Regions from separate parts of the Xenorhabdus bovienii SS-2004 genome, predicted to be linked through region 2. Evidence: predicted binding sites of a transcription regulator. Region 2 holds the regulator's gene; the other holds the start of a gene.
The links. Region 2 encodes PurR, which represses purine synthesis genes. Its sites were predicted from a motif close to CANGCAAACGTTTGCNTG; they were not measured.
Positions count from the first base shown of each region.

Region 1 (7,768 bases), 540 kb from region 2:
GATTTAATTATTTAAATGGTTCACTACATGGCGATGTAGCTGTAAGGCGCAACCTCCAATATTTACTCAGGCAGGAAGACAAGGTCAACGCTGAGCAAACAGAAGCATGGCTGTCAGGGTTTTCTCCTTGGAAGGCTCTTGTGGCTGCACATTTATGGAGGCAGCAGTCCAGTAGTGGGTATTGATGGGGAGACATTAATACCACTCTAATCCTTTGTAAGGTGTTTTACGCAATGTATTAAGGCAACTTGCAAGGGAACCAACATGGACGGGCTCCAAGTTGATGTTCGTCAGTGGCGAGAAGATAAATTGATTCTCCCTCACCAGCGGACATGGGGAGTAGACTCTAACAGGTTTATATAGAAATTGAGATTATGCTCAAGATTTGAGGTTGCTAGTGTCAGATGGTTAAGGCCTGTCAACATGGATAGTTGTCCTTTAATTTTCATTCATTGAGAGGTTTTGTCTATGTTATTTTTTTCACCATTTGAAGATTTAGCCCAACAACTTTTGCCTATTGCAGTAGAAGGTGATTATGGCGCTCATGATATTGCCCATTTGCATCGAGTATGGCGAAACGCGAAGAGAATTTGTGAGGTTGAATCTGGAAATTTACAGTGGGTATTGGCCGCAGTTTTATTACACGATTGCGTCAGTGTTGAAAAAAATGATCCCAATCGACATCTTGCTTCTCATATGGCCGCAGAAAAAGCCGCATTGATACTGAAAAATTTAGGGTGGGGTGGAGAAGATATCGCTGCTGTCTGCCATGCCATTGAAGCTCATAGTTTCTCAGCCGGTTTAACTCCCAGAACATTGGAAGCCAAAATTGTACAAGATGCTGATCGATTGGATTCCATTGGAATGGTTGGTGTTGCTCGTTGTTTTTACATTGCCGGTCGTATGGGTTCCGCACTGTATAATTTTCACGATCCTCTGGCAAAACACCGTGAATATAATGACTCTGCCTATACGCTCGATCATTTTTATACCAAGATATTGAAAATAGAATCTGGCTTTCAAACGGAAACGGGTAGACAAATGGCTCGTGAAAGGACAGAACGCATGGAACACTTTCTTGAGGCTTTTTTGAATGAAATTCAGGTCACATAAGCAAATTGAGATGAGTGAATCAATATTAATGACTAACAGTTATAATTAGCGAGATTTTCATAAGTAAGAGAACTTGTAGTGACAGAAATATATAGTGATGAATACTGGATGCGGCGGGCAATGGAGCTGGCAATGCAGGCACAATCTCAGGACGAAATTCCCGTCGGGGCTGTGCTGGTTGCCAATAATAAAATTATTGCAGAAGGCTATAATCATCCGATTACCGAGCATGATCCCACTGCCCACGCAGAAATCATTGCTCTGCGGCGTGGTGGCATCGAATTGCAGAATTACCGTTTGTTGAATACAACCCTATACGTCACTCTGGAACCCTGTGTTATGTGTGCAGGCGCGATGGTGCATAGCCGGATACAGCGGCTGGTATATGGTGCAAGTGATATGAAAACCGGCGCAGCCGGGTCATTGATTGATATCCTACGGCATCCGGGCATGAATCATCAGATTGAAATCACGGCTGGCGTACTGGCGCAAGAATGTGCCACGATGTTGAGTACGTTCTTTAAACAACGCAGAGAACAGCATAAGGCATTAAAAAAACTAAAAATACAACAGCAGGAAACGCTATAGTCGGTTCTTGCTAAGGAACTTTTTGAGATTACGTCGGTGTTTTGACTTCCGGCGTTTTTTCATTAACCACGGCTTTATTTCCTTCCCTATCTGAAAGAGGCACGATGATCTTATCAATCGGTGTTTCATATTCTGCTTTCTTGCTGTGTTTATCTTTTGCTCGCAAGTACCCTTCCAGACTCTGGTAATAACGCCGAATGTTTTCGACATAGCGATATGCTTCATGTCCGCGGGCATAGCCATATGTTGTGTTGGTATAGAATTTTTTCTTGCTTAACAGATCAAGGCGAGATTTGATATCCAGCCAACGGTCAGGATTACCTTTTTGTTCTGCCGTGAGTTTCCGGACATCGAGAATATGCCCATAACCCATGTTATAAGCAGCTAGGGCGAACCAGATACGTTCATCTTCAGGAATGGTTTTCGGCAACCGCTCCATCAGATAATGCAGATAAACCATACCCCCTTTTACACTTTCCTCCGGATCAAGTCGATCACTGATCTTGACCCATTCTGCGGTCGGGCGAGTAAGCATCATCATACCGCGAACACCTGTGGGTGAAGTTGCCTGCGGGTTCCAATGTGACTCTTGCCATGCGATGGCTGCAACTAATTGCCAGTCAAGTGAGCCAGCGTATTTCTCAAAAATAGGCTGATATATCGGTAATGTGCTATTGATAGCGCGAATGAATGAAATAGTATCAAAATAATCGAATTGGTAGATATGGCTGAAATACTTTTCTTCCAGCTGTGGTATCACATCGTTTTCTGACATCTGATTGAAAAAATCGAGCATAGCAGAGTAAAGGGTATAGTCATCACTGCGCTTCAAATACCAAGTCAGAGGACGTTCCCCATTTACTTCAAAAGCAAGGGCCAAATTAGGATGAATACGCTGTTGCAGAGAAAAACTGATCGAATCGCTGATCGTATAGTTAATTTTGCCTTCGGACACCTGCTCAAGTAGTTCTAGTGTGTTATCGCGTGATGTATCTTCCCAAGTTAAATTGGGATAAGACTCTTCTTTATATTTTTTGAGTTCTCTGGCATGGGCAGATCCTTCAGTGACAACCAGTGTGCCGTTTAAATCGCCAAACGTGCGTGGGCGGGGTGTATCTTTGCGGTAAATCAGTTGCTGTGAGACTGAATAATAGGCAGGGCCAATGCGTGCCTGGTCTAACCGCTCCTCATTATAAATAAGGCCAGCAGCGAGAAAATCTGCGTTATCGTTGTTTAAGTCATCAAAAATCTGGTTAATATTAGTGCGAAAATGAATGACAAGTTTTACGCCTAGATATTCAGCAAACCGTTTGGCTAATTCATAGTCAAACCCCGTTGCTTCATTTTTGCTGTTCGCAGAAATCAGAGGGGAGCTGATGGTACTAATCCGAAGCTCTCCCCGTGCCAGAATCCTGTTTATCTGCTCCTGCTGTTTGTTGGGCCAACTGATATTACGGCCAATGATTGCAGCAGAGAGGAGCGCGATAATGACGATGACAAAATAATTTATCTTGATATTGCTCAAATAGTTATCTCTCGTCAGTGCGGTAGGTTCCGTAAGAAATGTGAAATATAGAATGGTTAAATTTCCAGTAATTGAGCATTTTGCGTAACAAAACTGGGATGTGCAACCTTATTGAATCAATTTTTAAATTCTACTAATTGTATTATTCGATTGAATAACAGTCACGCAAACGGTTTCGTCAAAGGAAACATTCCTCTATAATGTCGGCGTTTCCCCCTGTGGCATCAGTCAGGCTTTGCTTCTAAGATGAGAGAACCTATTACTATGGAAATTCTGCGTGGATCGCCCGCTTTATCAGCGTTTCGTATTACTAAGCTCCTTTCCCAGTGCCAAGATCAGCAGCTTCCCGTTACAGAGATTTATGCGGAATATGTGCATTTTGCAGAAATTAATTCGCCTATCACAGGAGATGAGCGGGAGAAATTAAATCGGTTATTAAAATATGGCCCCTCTTTGGATGAACATGACCCTAAAGGTCAACTATTGCTGGTGACTCCTCGTCCGGGCACGATATCTCCCTGGTCATCGAAAGCGACAGAGATTGTGCACAATTGTGGTCTGAAACAGATTACCCGCTTGGAAAGGGGGATTGCCTATTATATCCAGAGTGATGAAATGAGCGATGGGCAGTGGCAGGAGCTGTCTGCATTACTGCATGATCGAATGATGGAAAGTGTGTTCACTCAATCTGAACAGGCTGAAGCCCTGTTTTCTCACCAACAGCCTGCACCACTGAAACAGATCGATATCTTGCAGTCAGGGCGTGCTGCATTGGAATCAGCCAATATTGAATTGGGATTGGCTTTGGCAGCAGACGAAATTGATTATCTGGTGAGAGCCTTTCAGACATTAGGCCGCAACCCGACTGATGTTGAACTCTACATGTTTGCGCAGGCGAACTCTGAGCATTGCCGCCACAAAATTTTCAATGCGGATTGGGTGATTGATGGTCAGGAACAACCTAATTCACTGTTCAAGATGATCAAAAACACGTTTGAACAGACGCCGGATTATGTTTTCTCTGCTTATAAAGACAATGCCGCCGTGATGGAAGGTTCGCAGATTGGGCGCTTTTTCCCTCATCCTGAAAGTGGTGTGTATGATTACCACCAGGAACCCGCCCACATATTGATGAAAGTTGAAACACATAACCATCCAACCGCCATTTCTCCTTGGCCCGGTGCGGCAACGGGATCAGGCGGGGAAATTCGGGATGAAGGGGCAACAGGGCGAGGTGCAAAACCCAAGGCCGGATTGGTTGGTTTTTCGGTATCTAATCTGAAAATTCCCGGATTTGAACAACCGTGGGAAGAAGATTTCGGTAAGCCTGATCGGATTGTCAGTGCGCTGGATATCATGCTGGAAGGCCCGTTGGGAGGTGCCGCATTCAACAATGAATTTGGGCGTCCAGCGTTGCTAGGGTATTTCAGAACTTATGAAGAAAAGGTGAATTCCCATAATGGCGCAGAATTGCGTGGTTATCACAAGCCCATCATGCTGGCGGGAGGGATCGGGAATATCCGTGAAGAACATATCCAGAAAGGCGATATTTCTATTGGCGCGAAGCTGATCGTACTGGGTGGCCCAAGCATGAATATCGGTTTGGGTGGCGGTGCTGCTTCCTCAATGACATCAGGCCAATCTGATGCAGAGCTGGATTTTGCATCAGTGCAGCGTGACAACGCAGAAATGGAACGACGTTGTCAGGAAGTGATCGATAGTTGTTGGCAATTAGGGGATAAAAATCCGATTTTGTTCATTCATGATGTGGGTGCGGGTGGGTTGTCAAATGCAATGCCTGAGTTAGTCAGCGATGGCGGCCGGGGTGGTCGCTTTGAGTTGCGCAACATTCTCAATGATGAACCGGGAATGAGTCCATTGCAGGTATGGTGTAATGAATCTCAGGAACGTTATGTCATGGCAGTGGCACCAGAACAACTTGTACAGTTTGAGGAAATCTGCCGTCGTGAACGTGCTCCGTACGCAGTGATTGGAGAGGCGACGGAAGAACGTCATTTGCTACTGAATGACAATCATTTTGATAATCAACCTATCAATATGCCGCTGGATGTTTTACTCGGCAAGACGCCAAAGATGCTGAAAAATGTGATGACCCTGAAAGCGCAGGGTCATAGTTTAGAACGCAGAGATATTGATTTAGCTGAAGCAGTAAAACGAGTCTTGCACTTACCGGCAGTGGCAGAGAAAACATTCCTGATTACGATTGGCGATCGTTCAATTACTGGGATGGTTGCTCGTGACCAAATGATTGGCCCGTGGCAAATTCCAGTGGCGGATTGCGCTGTTACTACGGCCAGTTTGGACAGCTATTATGGTGAAGCGATGTCAATAGGTGAACGCGCGCCTATCGCTCTATTGAATTTTGCAGCATCAGCGCGTATGGCGGTCGGGGAAGCGCTGACCAATATCGCCTCTGCCTATGTACAAGATCTGAAACGGGTGAAGTTATCGGCTAACTGGATGTCAGCATCAGGCCATGCCGGGGAAGATGCCGGATTATATGCTGCGGTCAAAGCAGTGGGCGAAGAACTGTGTCCGGCGCTGGGATTAACGATTCCTGTCGGCAAAGATTCCATGTCGATGAAAACTTGCTGGAACCAAAACGGTGAAGAACGTGAAATGGCCGCACCGCTTTCATTGGTTATCACTGCATTTGCACGGGTGGAGGATGTTCGTTGTACCGTGACACCAGAGTTATCTACCGATGATGATAACGCACTGCTACTGATTGATCTGGGGCAAGGGCAAAATGCGTTGGGAGGAACAGCACTGGCGCAAGTTTATCGTCAGCTTGGTGACAAAACCGCAGATGTTCGCAGTACTGAGCAACTCGCAGGTTTCTTTAATGCGATTCAGCAATTAATTTCAGAACAAAAGCTGCTGGCCTATCACGATCGCTCTGATGGTGGCTTGTTGGTGACACTGGCAGAAATGGCTTTTGCGGGTCATTGTGGACTGCGTGCCGATATCAGTGCATTCGATGAAGATATTTTGGCAGCACTGTTTAGTGAAGAATTGGGCGCAGTGATTCAAATTCGTCAGACCGACAGAGAACAGGTTGAAAAACTGCTGGCTGATTATGGACTGAGAGAATGCGTACACTATTTGGGGCTGGCTCAGGCGGGAGAGGATTTCGTGATCTCCAGCAACGATATGGATGTCTATCGCCAAAATCGCAGCACATTGCGCTTATGGTGGGCGGAAACGACGTGGCAGATGCAGCGCTTGCGTGACAACCCAGAGTGTGCTGACCAAGAACATCAGACGAAACAGAATGTGAACGATCCCGGCTTGAATGTAAAGTTAACCTTCGATCCGGCAGAAGATATTGCTGCTTGTTATATTTCGAAACAAGTGCGGCCGAGAGTTGCAGTATTGCGCGAACAAGGTGTGAACTCTCATGTCGAAATGGCGGCGGCATTCCATCGTGCTGGTTTTGACGCTGTGGACGTTCACATGAGTGACTTGCTGAGTGGGCGGATTACGCTGGATCAATTCCAGACACTGGTTGCCTGTGGCGGCTTCTCATACGGTGATGTACTGGGTGCGGGCGAAGGTTGGGCAAAGTCTATTCTGTTTAATTCACAGGTACGGGATGATTTTGCGAACTTTTTCGCAAGACCGGATACTTTAGCCCTTGGCGTGTGTAACGGCTGCCAGATGATCTCCAACTTACATGAATTGATTCCGGGCACTGAGCACTGGCCGCGTTTTGTACGTAATCGTTCAGAACGCTATGAAGCACGTTTCAGTTTAGTGGAAGTGGCAGATAGTCCTTCACTATTTTTGCAAGGAATGACGGGTTCCCGTTTGCCAATTGCGGTTGCTCATGGTGAAGGGCAGGTTGAATTCAGGAATAGCCAGAGCTTGGCTGAACTGGAAAAACACCAGCAGGTTGCATTACGTTTTGTTGATAACTACGGTCTGGCGACAGAAAACTATCCTGCTAACCCGAATGGCTCTGTGAACGGTATTACTGCGGTGACTAGCCTTGATGGACGAGTGACGGCGATGATGCCGCATCCTGAAAGGGTATTCCGTACTGTCAGCCATTCTTGGCATCCCAAAGAGTGGGGGGAAGACGGCCCATGGATGCGTATTTTCCGTAATGCGCGCAGGCAGTTAGGTTAATTTCTTTCGTTATCATTCTCCCTTTATATAAGTCCCTGAAGATTTATTAGGGTCTTAAGTTAAAAACCACAAAACCCGCGTAAAACGGGTTTTGTGGTTTAGCAATGAGGAGTGGTTGTTTACGAATGTTGCGTAAGCTCTCAAAGTTTTTGCTAAATAAAACAAAACAGTGGGGAGATAAGGGGGACTATTCCGGTGTTTTCTGCGATGCAACATACACTCTCATTGTCTCTATATCGCGACAATGGCCTCTTAATGCGTCTCAAATAAGAGACATTTAATGATTTGATTTTATTAATAAAATCATTTTATGCAGTTAAGTGTCATAAATTGGCGACAAAAATATATCGCTGATATCAAAATATATTCATCACAAAGCGGCGTATATGA
Region 1 is NC_013892.1:3,003,458-3,011,225, reverse strand. Features, by position in the region: gene XBJ1_RS12885 (DNA-3-methyladenine glycosylase family protein) at 1-185, shown strand, start outside; gene XBJ1_RS12880 (HD domain-containing protein) at 469-1,113, shown strand; gene tadA (tRNA adenosine(34) deaminase TadA) at 1,192-1,701, shown strand; gene mltF (membrane-bound lytic murein transglycosylase MltF) at 1,730-3,226, opposite strand; gene purL (phosphoribosylformylglycinamidine synthase) at 3,491-7,378, shown strand.
Region 1: a site for PurR is predicted at 3,389-3,406, ahead of purL (phosphoribosylformylglycinamidine synthase). Genes of this name have one in related genera too.

Region 2 (7,768 bases):
CATCAAACCGACAGCAAGACTTGTGTAAGCTGAAATTTTGGCACCTTCAGTCGATTTTTTTCCAAGGTTATAGCCCACGCGGATGGTTGCTGCGATCCCAAATGACAGGGGAAACATAAACATCATGGAACTGAAATTGAGTGCGATCTGATGTCCAGCAACGGCAGCGACTCCGAGAGGAGATACCAACAGAGAAACAACAGCAAAAAGTGTGACTTCAAAGAACAGGGCCAGTGCGATAGGTAAGCCAAGTAACACAATATGTTTTTGTGTACGCCAATTAGGGCCGGTAAAATTATCGAACGTATGGATATCTTTCTGTGAAGGCGTGTGTTTTACATACGCAAGTAGTAACAGGAACATGACCCAATAGACCGTGGCCGTCGCAACACCACAGCCCACACCGCCTAATTCTGGTGCGCCAAATTTACCGTAAATGAAAATATAATTGACAGGAATGTTAACCAGTAATCCCACAATGCCGATAATCATTGCGGGTTTGGTTTTCGACAATCCTTCACACTGCCCGCGTAGGGTCTGATAGAACAGATAGCCAGGAGCACCCCACATAATGGCATGGATAAAGTTTATTGCTTTTTGTGCCAACACAGGATCAACATTGTGTTGTGCCTCTATAATGAATCGGCAGTTATACAAAACAGCTATAACTAAAATAGAGAGAAAAGTTGCCAGCCAGAAGCCTTGTTGGATCTGAACTGCCACATTTTTTCGCTGACCAGAACCGTTCATGTGTGCCACAATCGGCGTTAGGGCCATCAGTAAACCCTGACCAAATAAAATAGTTGGTAACCAGATTGACGTACCGACGGCAACTGCAGACATTTCGACAGCACCCGCTTTACCAGCCATGACTGTATCGACGAAACCCATCGCAGTTTGTGAAAATTGTGCGATGATGATTGGGATCCCCAGAGCGAGCAAACTACGCGCTTCATTTAAGTATTTCTGCACGTACTACACCTTTTTTGATTGAAAATTAATTAGAAAAACAAAGAATATTTCTACGGGTAAACGATTTTATTGAAAAATTAATCGCTTATTAACGCGGATATTGTATAGGACTCGTTTTACTAAGCCAATCGCTGCGCGATACTAATACTCAATGAGAGCGCGTACTTATCGAAATAGTGTTTAAAAATGATGGGTGGGTTAAACTAATTCATTTATGCAAATGACGAAAGAGGTTCCCATGTTTACAGGCATCATTCAGGGAAAAGCGCCGATAGTTGCGATTGATGAAAAAGCGCATTTTCGAACTCATATTGTTAAGTTTCCGGCTGAATTATTACCCGGAATTGAAACGGGAGCCTCCGTTTCCCACAATGGTTGTTGCCTGACAGTGACCAATATCGATAGCAATCTGATTAGTTTTGATTTGATGAAAGAGACGCTGCGCTTGACTAATCTCGGTGATCTTAACGTAGGTGACTTAGTTAACCTGGAAAGAGCAGCAAAATTTGGTGATGAAATTGGCGGGCATCTGATGTCCGGTCATGTTATTACGATGGCTGAAATTGCCAAAATTTTCACTTCAGAAAATAACCATGAAATTTGGTTCCGCATTCATGATAAGCAGTTGATGAAATATATTCTGCACAAAGGATTTATTGGTATTGATGGGATTAGTCTGACGATTGGAGATGTTGTGAATAACCGATTCTGTGTTCACTTGATCCCCGAAACACTGGGACGTACGACACTGGGTAAAAAACGCCTTGGGCAGAAAGTCAATATTGAGATTGACCCACAGACACAGGCAATCGTAGATACCGTTGAACGGGTTATGGCGCAGAAAGAACAAGAAAAAGTATTGTCACAGACGGAAGAAGAAGAATAAAAAAACATTTCTCATTACAGGGGAAAGCTACAGAAATATGGTTCTGTAGCTTTTTGTACAACCTTTTTAGGTTAACATCTTACCGAGGAACTCTCAGGCCGTTTTCAATTCCTCGTGGACTAAACATAATTTGCCACAGTTGAATGTCTCTGGCACGGAATGCACCTGCACAAGCATTTAAGTAATAACTGAACATCCGTTTAAAGCGTGGGCTGTAATTATGTTCTATCTCGCTCCAGCTTGCGGTGAAATGTTCATACCATGACATCAACGTACGGTCATAATCCGCCCCAAAGTTGTGCCAGTCTTCCATGACTAATTTTCCATTACTGGCTTTGGCTATCTTTGCAACCGAAGGTAGGCAACCATTGGGAAAAATATACTTGTTCACCCATGAATCGACGTTCAATTTATCACGATTAGAGCCGATAGTATGAAGCAGGAACAGGCCATCAGGCTTCAGATTTTTGCGCACGATATTGAAATAACTAGCATAATTTTTAGGGCCAACGTGTTCAAACATACCGACAGAGACAATCCTATCAAACTGAAAGTTCAAATTGCGATAATCTTCAAGGATGACTTTCACATCCATATCCTTACAGCGTTCCTGAGCATATTTCTGTTGCTCTGCGGAAATAGTAACGCCAGTGACGGATACACCATAGTTTTTTGCGGCATAGGCAGCCAGACCACCCCATCCACATCCGATATCCAATAGTGTCATACCTGAAGATAATTGTAGTTTTTCGCAAATCAGGCGGAGTTTACTGGTTTGGGCTTCTTCTAGTGTGTTTGAATCTTTCCAGTAACCACATGAGTACTGCATGTGAGGGTCGAGCATGCGAGTAAAAAGATCGTTACCTAAATCATAGTGTTCTTCCCCTACAACCCAGGCTCTTTTGGGTGATTGTAGGTTAAATATGCGAGCGGTAATGATTTTCAGAATATCCTTGGCATTTTTGGGAATGCGGTACTCCAGACCAGCTCGCAGTATTTTATGAAAGAATACATCCAAACGTTCACAATCCCACCAGCCATCCATATAGCTTTCACCCAGCCCAAGGGAGCCTTCTTTTAACACTCTTTTATAAAAATTTGGATTTTTGACATGTATATCGAAAGGGCGCTTGCCGTTGATCTCAATATCAGCTTCTTGAAGCAACTCACTGGCGATTCTATGCCACGGATCAGTAATTATTTTTTTATCTTCAATGCAAGATGAACTCATATACTCTCCAATATTTATACAAGGGAATTTTGAGGTATCTCTTTGTGGCTGATTACTTATTATGTTAAAACCAAAAAGGTTTTATTCGGAAATAATATAGAACATTAAGTAAAAACATATATACTCATTCATCCTGAAAGCAAACAGAGCTTCATTGCCCTTACAAGCCTCAAATTCCAAGTTTTTATAATAATGAACCTGTATGAGTATATGAGTGAAATAATATTTAAACAATCATCTAAAGGTCACATTTATGACGCAACCTTTAGATGAGAATGTTCTTAATTATTATTTTTTGGCGTGATTATTAAATTCATGTTTAATCTTTCTTGTCATATTTTTGCTTTTGCAACCAATACCCTATTGCCATCAGAGCAACAGTAGAAACCATCACTGTTGTGGTAGATAAAAGAGGGTTTTTCATGAATACAGAGACTATCAGGCTTGCGACAAAACAGAACCCTAATTGCAGGGCATTCTGCAATGCTGCTGCCTTCCCACTGTTTTTAGGGTAAACAGAGAGTGCATTTGCTACAGCAATAGGATAAGAAGCACCATTCATTGCTGCCATAAAGCAGAAAGGGATGAGAATAGCCATAAATGAAGGTTCATAGAATTGGGAAATTAAATAAATGATCACCATGCTGACGGCATAACCTGCCAGTAAGAATGGAAATACCGTCTCACTTTTGGTTTTTTCCAAAAGAATACGGCAACCATATCCACCGACCATAAATGCCAGAGTCTGAGGAATATAACTCAAGCCGATATCTGTAGGATCATAACCCATATCGGCCAGAATTGTTGGTGAGCCAGTTAGCCAAGCAAAAAAACCAGCACTGCAAGCAGCATAAATTAGTACATTTCCACTGAATATTGGGGATTTCAATAAGGTAAAGAAAGAAACTCCCTTTTTATCAGAGTCGGTATCGATAGCTTTGTGTTTATTGGTCAGGAAAAATGTGGGTATCAGCAGTAAAAGTGTTACAGCCATCAAGACAAGGAAAATGATTTTCCAGCCAACGTGTGACAATAGCCATGCACCGACCAAAGGAGCGAGTGCAGGGGAAAGGGCAACCAGAGGCATTATCATGGCAAAAACACGTTTAGTACGTTCAGGATCATACCGATCGACAACTAAAGCCTGCCAGCAAACTGCCGCAGAGCAGACTCCAACCGCTTGAAGAAATCTCAATACAAGCAGTTGAGTGGAATCAGTTATCCAGAGCATACCTAGACAGCTAATGGAAAACAGAGATAAGCCGATAATAAGAACAGGCTTTCTTCCTAATCGGTCAGACAGTTGCCCCCATAACAACTGAGCAAAGGCAAAACCGCCAAGAAAAATGCTGAGACTCGCACTGATAGCACTTTCTGATGTATTTAACTCTGTTTTCATTACTCCAAAAGCAGGTAGATACATATCAATAGCCAAATAGCCGAGCATACTCAGGCCAGCGAGATAAAACATGAATGAAATGGAATTTTTATTTGTTGTCATTGTGTTAATAACTTGGTGTGGTAATTGATAAGAAGATACAAGGCTTATTCTATATGGCATGATTTTTACTTGTGAAACGGTAATATTTGCATCATGTTATGAAAAAAATTGAAAGGAATAAATATGTGGTCTGAATACTCGCTGGAAGTTGTTGATGCTGTAGCCAGAACAGGAAGTTTCAGTGCAGCTGCATCAGAACTTCATCGTGTCCCTTCTGCTATCAGCTATACGGTAAAACAACTCGAAGAATGGTTGGCTGTACCTTTATTTGAGCGTCGTCACCGTGATGTAGAATTAACGGAAGCGGGAGGTATTTTTGTTAAAGAAGCTCGTTCTGTTATCAAAAAAATGCATCACACTCGCCATCAATGTCAGCAGGTGGCTAATGGTTGGAGAGGGCAGTTCAGCATTGCCGTTGATCAAGTTGTAAAACCTGAACGAACGCTCCAACTTATTCTGGATTTTTACCGGCATTTTCCAGATATTGAGTTGCTTATCTATCCTGAAGTTTTTAATGGTGTGTGGGATGCACTGGTAGATGGACGGGTTGATGTCGCCATTGGTGCCACCCGCGCTTCTCCGGTCGGAGAACGATACAGTTTCAGGGATATGGGGTTTATGCCGTGGTTATGCGTTGCTAGCCCTGCACATGAACTGGTTTCGATAGCAGAAAAATTGCATGACGACCAGATGCGAGCTTATTCCAGTTTATGCCTGGAAGATACTTCTCGCAGCCTGCCCAAGCGTGATACATGGGCTTTGGATAATCAACGGCGATTGATTGTGCCTGATTGGGATATTGGGTTGGCTTGCCTGATGGATGGTCTATGTGTAGGAATGGTGCCCAAGCATCGTGCATTACCACTTATCCGCCGCGGAAAATTGATCGCACTTGAGCTTGAACAACCATTGCCTGATAGCCCATGTTGCTTGGCATGGTCGCAAAAAAGCCATTCACCAGCATTAAGCTGGTTGCTTGATTATCTTGGAGATAGTGAAACACTTAATGCTGAATGGTTGCAGGAGGACTGATCGTCAACGGCGATAATCGATGAAAGGCCCATCTGTAACAGATCGACGCTCAACAAGACGCGGATGCACTTCGATAGTTTGTACATTTTCACGTTTATTGATGATCCTGTCCAGTAACATCGAGAAGGCCATCTGTCCCAAGCGTTCTTTGGGCTGGTGGATGGTTGTCAGCGCTGGCGTGAAGTAGCGTGCATTGCGAATATTGTCATAACCAATGATGGAAATATCTTGAGGGACACGTAAACCTAGCTCATCGGCTGCACAGATTGCACCCATTGCCATCACATCGCCACCACAGAAAACGGCTGTGGGGCGATGTTTCTGATTCAGGATCTGATACATAGCTTGATAGCCAGATTCAGGCTCAAAATCGCCCTGCACAATCCATTCATTCCGAATGTCAATATTTGCCTCTTTCAGTGCCTTGAGAAAACCTTGATGACGCCCGCCACCTGTATTTCTTGCTAATGGTCCAGGAATGGAAGCAATATCACGGTGACCGCGTTCAATAAGATAGCGGCCGGCCAAATAACCACCATGGAAAGCGTTATCGATAATCGCATCGGTGAAATCTCCTCTAGATTCACCCCAGTCCATGACCACCATGGGAATATTGCGATAATCTTCTAGCATACCCAAAAGTTGTTCAGGATATTCTGAACACATTACCAGTAAACCATCCACACGCTTTTGAGCGAGCATTGCGAGATAAGCTTTCTGCTTGTCGAGATTGTTGTGAGAATTGCACAAAATCAACGTATAGCCTTTGCTATAGCAACTATTTTCAACGGATTCTATGATTTCGGCAAAATAAGGTGCCTCACTTGAAGTTGCCAGTAATCCGATGGATTTGGTGTGGTTAACCTTCAAACTACGAGCAACGGCGCTGGGAGAATAGTTTAATTCTTTTATGGCAGCCCAAACTGCGATTTTTGTATCTTCGGCGACGAAACGGGTTTTATTGATAACATGGGATACGGTTGTGGTCGAAACACCAGCGCGTTTAGCCACATCTTTAATCGTTGCCATGATAAAAAAGACTCCTGACCTTATGGTCTAAATTTATAGATCTTTGTTAATCGTTTGCCAGTATATTTATATAGGATGAAGGCTGGCAATAATTTAGCGGTAAACCTTGAATTTTGTCTGATCTAGCTCAAAAGTGAAAGCAATAATCGATGCTATAAAGTATATGCACTAAATGTCAAATGATGCTTTTTATGTAATAGGGTGAATAACCATTTAAAGTTTATGGTATTGCGGGGCCTTAGTTTTCACATTGAGGGTTTTATGGATATAGATTTGAAGTTGGGATTATTGACTGCCAGTAGCGCATTAGTAATGATTGTTACTCTAGCAAGTCTTTGCCTGGTCTAGAAAAAATTGAAGGGCAGCGTCGCCTGCTTTTGTTTTAAGGGTAAACTTTCGCTATCCAAGACTTATGGAATTGGGAAAGTCTACCCTTGCTATTTCAAACTGGCTTGAGCGTTTATCTCAGAAAACTTAAGCCAGATTTTCTTCAACAAATTTCCAGTTGACCAGAGCCCAGAAATGCTCCAGATATTGAGGGCGCGCATTACGGTAATCGATGTAATATGCGTGTTCCCAAACATCAACTGTCAGTACAGGTTTATCTTTACCAGTCAATGGAGTTGCGGCATTGGAAGTATTGACGATAGCCACGCTACCATCAGCTTTCTTGACCAGCCATGTCCAACCCGAACCAAAATTTTTCAGTGCAGCATCAGTAAACTGCTGTTTGAACTCAGTAAAAGAGCCGAAAGCACTGTTAATAGCGTCTGCAACTTTTCCAGTTGGTTCACCACCCCCGTTTGGTGACAGGCTATTCCAGTAGAAAGTGTGATTCCAGACTTGTGCTGCGTTATTGAAGATGCCGCCTTCGGATGTTTTGATGATTTCTTCCAGTGATTTTCCGGCAAATTCGGTATCTTTAACCAGATTGTTCAGGTTCACAACGTAGGCGTTATGATGTTTGCCGTAATGATATTCCAGAGTTTCGGCTGAAATGTGTGGTTCCAGGGCATTTTTGGCATAAGGTAATGCTGGTAATTCAAAAGACATTGCATGCTCCTTTTTAATATCGGGTTTTTGGCTCTACAAGCCATGGTTAACAAGGTGACAACCA
Region 2 is NC_013892.1:2,466,853-2,474,620, reverse strand. Features, by position in the region: gene XBJ1_RS10570 (MATE family efflux transporter) at 1-972, opposite strand, end outside; gene XBJ1_RS10565 (riboflavin synthase) at 1,211-1,858, shown strand; gene cfa (cyclopropane fatty acyl phospholipid synthase) at 1,938-3,089, opposite strand; gene punC (purine nucleoside transporter PunC) at 3,409-4,590, opposite strand; gene punR (DNA-binding transcriptional activator PunR) at 4,714-5,622, shown strand; gene purR (HTH-type transcriptional repressor PurR) at 5,626-6,651, opposite strand; gene sodB (superoxide dismutase [Fe]) at 7,126-7,704, opposite strand.